DNA from 3 places in the Spiribacter salinus M19-40 genome. Region 1 is predicted to be linked to each of the others. Evidence: predicted binding sites of a transcription regulator. Region 1 holds the regulator's gene; each other region holds the start of a gene.
What was found. Region 1 encodes sigma-54, which starts transcription at its own class of promoters, with help from an activator protein. Its sites were predicted from a motif close to TGGCANGNTNCNTGCTT; they were not measured.

Region 1 (2,267 bases):
CAACGACTTCGCTCGAGCGTTAGCAGTCCGGCAATGTCCATAGGCTCAGGAATCCAGCGTGGGTCCAACTCGACCTTCGCCGCGATGGTGGTCGCTGCGCTTTTCCTTGTGCTTGACCACCTGGCGATCCAGCTTATCGATCAGCAGATCGATGGCGGCATACATTTCCTCGTGGTCGGCCTCAGCGAAAAGGCGTGCGCCGCTGACAGCCAGAGTCGCCTCGGCACACTGGCGGTTTTTCTCGACCGTGAGGATGACGTGGGCGTCCACCACGTTGTCGAAATGCCGCTCCAGGCGCTGGAATTTTTCATTGACGTAGTCCCGCAGTGAGTCGGTGATTTCGACATGATGACCGGTAACATCGATTTTCATGCTGATCTCCTATCAGGGTGGTTAACCCAGTCGTTTGCGGTCGGTGGAAGAGGCGATGCCCATCACCTCACGATACTTCGCTACGGTCCGGCGTGCCACGTTGATGCCTTCATCACGAAGGATGTCGGCCAGCCGTGAGTCACTTAACGGTCGTGCCGGTGTCTCGGCAGCGACCAGACGTCGAATGCGGGCGCGGATGGCCGTGGCGGAGCACTCCCCGCCATCCATGGTCTGGACATGGCTTGAGAAGAAATACTTGAACTCATGCGTGCCCTGAGGCGTGCGCATGTACTTCTGGGTTGTGATTCGGGAGACGGTGGACTCGTGCATCTCAATGGCTTCGGCCACTTCGCGCAGCACCAGCGGCTGCATGGCCTCTTCACCGTGTTCCAGAAATCCTTGCTGGCGCTCGACAATGCATTCAGCCACCTTTTGCAGGGTCTCGTTGCGGGAGCGCAGGCTTTTGATCAGCCACCGCGCTTCCTGCAGGTGTTGGCGCATGAGGTGGTTGTCTGCGCCGGCATCCCCGCGCTGGACCAGGCTGGCGTAATAGTCATTGACGCGGAGCCGCGGCGAAGCCTCCGGATTGACCTCGACCTCCCAGCGTCCATTCATCCGGCGGACCATGCAGTCGGGGACGATGTACTCCGTGCGGGTGTCACCAAATCCGGAGCCCGGGTGGGGATCCAGTGTTTGGATAAGCGCAATTGCCGCCTCGAGGCTCGCTTGGTCGATGCCGAGCTGGCGGCGCAGTGCGGCATGCTGGCTGGGGCCCTGGCCGAGTTGTTCCAGGTGGTCGGTGATCAGGGCGCCGGCGGCTGCCCGGTGCGGCGTGTCGTCGGGCAGTGCCGCGATCTGGATACGCAGGGCCTCGCGAGGATCCTGAGCGCCGACGCCAATGGGGTCGAGATGCTGGATGAACGCAAGGACGGCCTGGATGTCATCTGCCTCGACTTCGAGGTCATGCGGTACCGCGGCCAGCAAGTCCTGGGGCGGCTCGGTGAGATAGCCGTTATCGGCGATGGCATCAACGATGACTTCGCCGATGCGTCGGTCACGTTCGCTTAATCCAGACAGCTCGAGCTGCCAAAACAGGTGGTCCTGTAGCGAGGCGTCGGGGCTGGCGCGATTCTCCAGGGGATCGATGGCGCGGTCCCGATCGCCGCCAGCCGCTGAACTCGACGGGCCAATGGTGTCTTCCCAGCGCTCGTCGACGGGTATGGCCTCACCCAGGCGGGTCGCATCCGGTGCGTCGCTCCCGAGGGTGGCCTCGGAGGGCTCACGTAACCCGGTCTCTGGCAGCGCGTCCGGGTCATGGCTGTCCAGGCCTGGCTCGGTCTCTTCCTCGGCCTCGAGCATCAGGTTGGATTCCAGCGCCTCGCGGATTTCCAGATTGAGTTCGGCAGCCGGCAGCTGCAGCAGCCGGATTGCCTGCTGCAGCTGCGGGGTCATCGCCAGTTGCTGGCCAAGCCGGATCTGCAGGGTTTGCTTCATTGGCGTTCGTCGATCTCCTTGTCTTGTCAGATTAACGCCGGGGGTACCGATACGGCCAGCACAATGGGTTTTGTCGCCGCTAGAGGCGGAAGTCTTCGCCCAGGTAAACGGCTCGCACCTGGGCGTCATCCAGCACGGTCTGCGCATCCCCTTCCACGATCACGCGGCCGGCGTTGAGGATGCTGGCGCGATCGACCAGCCCCAGCGTCTCGCGCACGTTGTGATCGGTGATCAGCACCCCGATCTGCCGTTCAGCCAGGTGGCGCACGATGGACTTGATCTCACCAACGGAGATGGGGTCGACACCGGCAAAGGGCTCATCGAGCAAAATAAAACGCGGCTCCGCCGCCAGCGCCCGGGCAATCTCAACCCGACGCCGCTCGCCCCCGGATAGACTGACC
Region 2 (2,267 bases), 550 kb from region 1:
GAGCGGTGATCAGTGCCGCAACCACACCGCCTGCGGCGGCGAGATTCGTGTTGGCAAAGACGAGTGCCACGGCGTTGGCCGAATCCACATCAGACAGCTTGAGCTCCGAGCCGCCATTGAACCCGAACCAGCCCAGCCACAGGATGAACACACCCAGCGTGGCCAACGGCATGTTGGTGCCCGGGATCGGCTTTACTTCGCCATTCGGGCCGTACTTGCCCTTGCGGGGACCCAGCACGATGACCGCTGCCAGCGCCGCGGCTGCACCGAACATGTGGACGATGCCCGAACCGGCGTAATCAGAGTAGCCGACCTCCGCCAGGAAGCCGCCGCCCCAGCTCCAGAAGCCCTGGATGGGGTAAATCACGCCCGTGAGGATCACCGTGAATAGCAGGAACGCCCAGAGCTTCATCCGCTCGGCTACGGCACCGGAGATGATGGACATCGCCGTTGCCACAAACACGACCTGGAAAAAGAAATCCGAGATGTTGGAGTAATAGGCGTCGCTGCCGCCCGCAATATCCGCTGCGGCGTTATCAGCTGCACCCAGCACCCCGCCAAAGGACGGAATCAGCGCGCTCACGCCCCCGCCATACATGATGTTGTAGCCCATTAGCATGTACATGATGCAGGCAATGGCATACAGAGAGACGTTCTTGGTCAGAATTTCCGTGGTGTTTTTCGAGCGCACGAGGCCCGACTCGAGCATGGTGAACCCCGCCGCCATCCACATGACCAGGGCGCCCGAAATGAGGAAGTAAAAGGTGTCCAGCGCGTAGGCTAGTTCGTTAAATTCTGCAGACATTTTTCAGACTCCCAGTGATTCTTCAGAGTGCGTCTTTATCCGTCTCGCCGGTACGGATGCGAATCGCCTGCTCCACCGGTGAAACGAAAATCTTGCCGTCACCGATCTTGCCGGTGTTGGCGGCCTTGCTGATGGCATCGGCAGCACGCTCGACAAGCTCATCGTCGAGCACGACCTCCACTTTCATCTTGGGGAGGAAATCGACGACGTATTCCGCTCCGCGGTAAAGCTCGGTATGGCCTTTCTGGCGGCCAAACCCCTTGACCTCGGTAACAGTGACGCCCTGAACCCCGATGTCCGAGAGCGATTCCCGGACGTCATCGAGCTTGAACGGCTTGATGATCGCTGTGATTAGCTTCATGGCTGATCTCCCATTGGGGCTTGGAGCGTTGGCTCCAGGCCCGTGGACGGTAAATACCCGCCTTGTCTAATGCAGGGACCGTGCCAGTTCGCAGAGCGACTCGAATCAGTGCAGCGCAAAACCATCCGCACAGTGTTTGTGCGCCAGGCGGGTGAGCTCAGCACCAATACGGTGCAAAAGAACGTTTGGGTTCGCCGACTGACCCCATTAAACTTGGAGACCGATTAACGGAGGACTCGCGCATGCTCGACCCGAAACAATTTGACGAAATGGCGAAGCGATTCGCAGAAGGCCTCCCGGCCGGTGTCCGAGACTTTCAACAGGAAGTCGAGAAAAACGCCCGGGTCGCCCTGCAGAGTGCCTTCAACCACATGGAGCTGGTGACCCGCGAAGAATTCGACGCCCAGGCAAAAGTGCTGGCACGTACCCGGGAGCGGCTGGAAGCGCTCGAGGCGCGTGTGGCCACACTCGAAGGCGGCGAGGCAGGCGCGGAGGACACCCCCAAGAGCGAGTAAACCCTCGCCGGTGACCCAATGACCTGCCATGCAGAAAGGAGCGCGCAGGTTTGTCACTGGCCATGGTTCGGGCGCGTGCCGCCCTGGGTATCGACGCCCCGTCGGTTGACGTCGAGGTTCACCTCGGCGGCGGCCTACCGTCTTTCTCGATCGTGGGGCTACCCAACACGGCCTTGCGGGAAGCGCGGGACCGCGTCCGCGGCGCGTTGACGACCAGCGGTTTCGAATTTCCTCGTCGGCGTATCACCGTCAACCTGTCACCAGCAGACTTGCCAAAAGACGGCGCTCGCTTCGACCTGGCGATTGCGCTCGGCATTCTGGCCGCCTCAGGGCAACTTAAACCAGCCTCACTCCAGGGCGGCGTCTTCAGCGCCGAACTGGCCCTCTCCGGTGCCCTGCGTCCGGTCCCAGGCACGCTACCCGTTGCCGTGCAGTGCACTCAGGCCAGCGAGTGGCTCGTTGTGGCCGCGGACAATGGCGAGGAGGCGGCGTTGGGCGGTGCCCGGGTTTATGCCGCCGCGCACTTGCTCGATGTCTGTGCGCATCTGCGCGCCTCTCCCTCACTGGTCCCTGTGACGGCGCCCTC
Region 3 (2,267 bases), 320 kb from region 1:
CCGCCGGTGGACAGCCTCCATGACATGCGCTCGGCCATGTGTGAGTGCCTCACCGAGATGGGCCTCGAGACCGAGGTTCACCATCACGAGGTTGCCACTGCCGGCCAGTGTGAGATTGGCGTCGGGTTTAACACCCTGGTGCGCAAGGCCGATGAGGTCCAGGCGCTGAAGTACGTCGTGCACAACGTAGCGGCCGCCTACGGCAAAACGGCGACGTTTATGCCGAAGCCGGTGGTGGGCGATAACGGTAGTGGCATGCACGTGCATCAGTCCATTGGCAAGACCGGTGAGATGCTGTTCGCGGGCGATCAGTACGGTGGCCTGTCCGAGACGGCGCTGTATTACATCGGTGGCATCATCAAGCACGCCAAGGCCATCAACGCCTTCGCCAACGCCTCCACCAACTCTTACAAGCGCCTGGTGCCAGGCTTCGAGGCCCCCGTGCTGCTCGCCTACTCGGCGCGCAACCGCTCGGCCTCGGTCCGGATCCCATGGGTTGCCAATCCCAAGGCCCGGCGCGTGGAAATCCGCTTCCCGGATAGCACAGCCAATCCGTATCTCTGCTTTGCCGCGATGCTCATGGCCGGCCTTGACGGCATCCAGAACAAGATCCATCCCGGCGATGCCATGGACAAGGATCTATACGACCTGCCGCCCGAGGAAGAGGCCGAGATCGCAAAAGTCGCCTTCTCGCTCGAAGAGGCGCTGGATGCTCTCGATGCAGACCGCGAGTTCCTGAAGGTTGGCGGTGTGTTCACGGATGACGCCATCGATGGCTACATCGACCTGAAGCGCGAAGAAGTCCTGCAGCTGCGGATGACCACGCATCCGGTCGAGTTCGACCTTTACTACAGCGTCTAAAGCGCGCTACGCGGCGACCCCTGCTTTGGTGGGGGTTGCCGCTTCCGGGCACTTCCACCCTGCTCCCCTATCCGCTGCACGGCTAGAGGTCGCAGGGTAAAAGTACCCGAAATCGGCAACGCCCCGATGGGCTTGATTCGCTGAGCGGCCCAGGTTTGCCGATTTCGATGGCTTATCCCGTGCGACCTCTAACCGCGTAGCGGGTAGGGGAGCTCGGGAGAAGTCATCGGAAGCGGCACTGCACCGCACTGCCTATCAGACCCTAACGCACAACGGGCTCGCACCAAAATGGTGCGCCCACCCACCCTGAGGTTTATACTGAATGCGCCATCAAAGCCGTTCAGTGCGCTGGCGCGGTTCTTGCTACATCTCAGTGCAATGATGAGAGAGCCCGTGAAAGACGCCACCCACGAAGTCCTCGACAACCTCACCCGCGCAGTGGTCGTGGTCGATGCGCAGTGCCGTATCCAGCTGCTCAATGCGGCCGCAGAGACCCTGTTTCAGCTGAGCAGTCGTCAGGCCCTTGGCGAGACGCTCACGACGCTCTTTCCTGGTGTTGCCGTATTGAATGACGCGATTGGCCATGCACTCGACGAGGGCGCGAGCTATGCCGAGCGGGAGATCCGGATCCATCTCGGTGGCGAGCGTACCGCGACGGTCGATTGCGCCATCACCCCCCTACCTGAGACCCGGCTTTTGTTGGAGTTTGAGCAGATTGACCGGCATTTGCGCATTTCTCGGGAAAACCGCCTGATCGCCCAGAACCAGGCGGTTCGGGAACTGATTCGCGGTCTGGCCCACGAGATTAAAAATCCGCTGGGGGGTCTGCGTGGGGCCGCCCAATTGCTGGAGGCCGAGCTGGCCGAGCCCGAACACCGTGAATACACGCAGATCATCATTAACGAGGCGGACCGCCTGCGCACCCTGGTCAATGGCCTGTTGGGGCCGGAAAACCGGCCCGACCGGCAGCTGACCAATCTCCATGAGGTGCTCGAGCGTGTGCGTCACCTGGCGGTTGCCGAGGCGCCCGCGGGTGTCACGATCGCGCGGGATTATGATCCCAGTATCCCGAGCCTGCCCGCCGCTGGCGATCAGCTGATTCAGGCCTTGCTCAACCTGGTGCGCAATGCATTGCAGGCCCTGGGTGATGAAGGGGAGATCACGATTCAGTCCCGCACGCAGCGGCGTTTTACGATCGGCCACAAACAGCACCGTCTCGTCGCGCGTATCGATATACGGGATAACGGCCCCGGTATCCCGCCATCCCTGCAGGACCAAATTTTCTACCCGATGGTGACCGGCCGCGCCGAGGGCAGCGGTATTGGTCTGCCGATGGCCCAAACCCTGGTGAACCAGCATGGCGGGCTGATCGAGTGCAGCAGCGAGCCCGGCTGCACGGTGTTCAC

Region 2: the regulator sigma-54 is predicted to act here: its motif matches at 1,236-1,252, upstream of SPISAL_RS01200 (P-II family nitrogen regulator).
Region 3: the regulator sigma-54 is predicted to act here: its motif matches at 1,211-1,227, upstream of glnL (nitrogen regulation protein NR(II)).

The regions. Positions count from the first base shown of each region.
Region 1 is NC_021291.1:1,435,534-1,437,800, reverse strand. It holds gene SPISAL_RS07110 (PTS sugar transporter subunit IIA) at 1-41, opposite strand, end outside; gene hpf (ribosome hibernation-promoting factor, HPF/YfiA family) at 46-372, opposite strand; gene SPISAL_RS07100 (RNA polymerase factor sigma-54) at 394-1,866, opposite strand; gene lptB (LPS export ABC transporter ATP-binding protein) at 1,946-2,267, opposite strand, start outside.
Region 2 is NC_021291.1:245,467-247,733, reverse strand. It holds gene SPISAL_RS01205 (ammonium transporter) at 1-805, opposite strand, end outside; gene SPISAL_RS01200 (P-II family nitrogen regulator) at 828-1,166, opposite strand; gene ubiK (ubiquinone biosynthesis accessory factor UbiK) at 1,409-1,681, shown strand; gene SPISAL_RS01190 (YifB family Mg chelatase-like AAA ATPase) at 1,732-2,267, shown strand, end outside.
Region 3 is NC_021291.1:11,110-13,376, forward strand. It holds gene glnA (glutamate--ammonia ligase) at 1-861, shown strand, start outside; gene glnL (nitrogen regulation protein NR(II)) at 1,255-2,267, shown strand, end outside.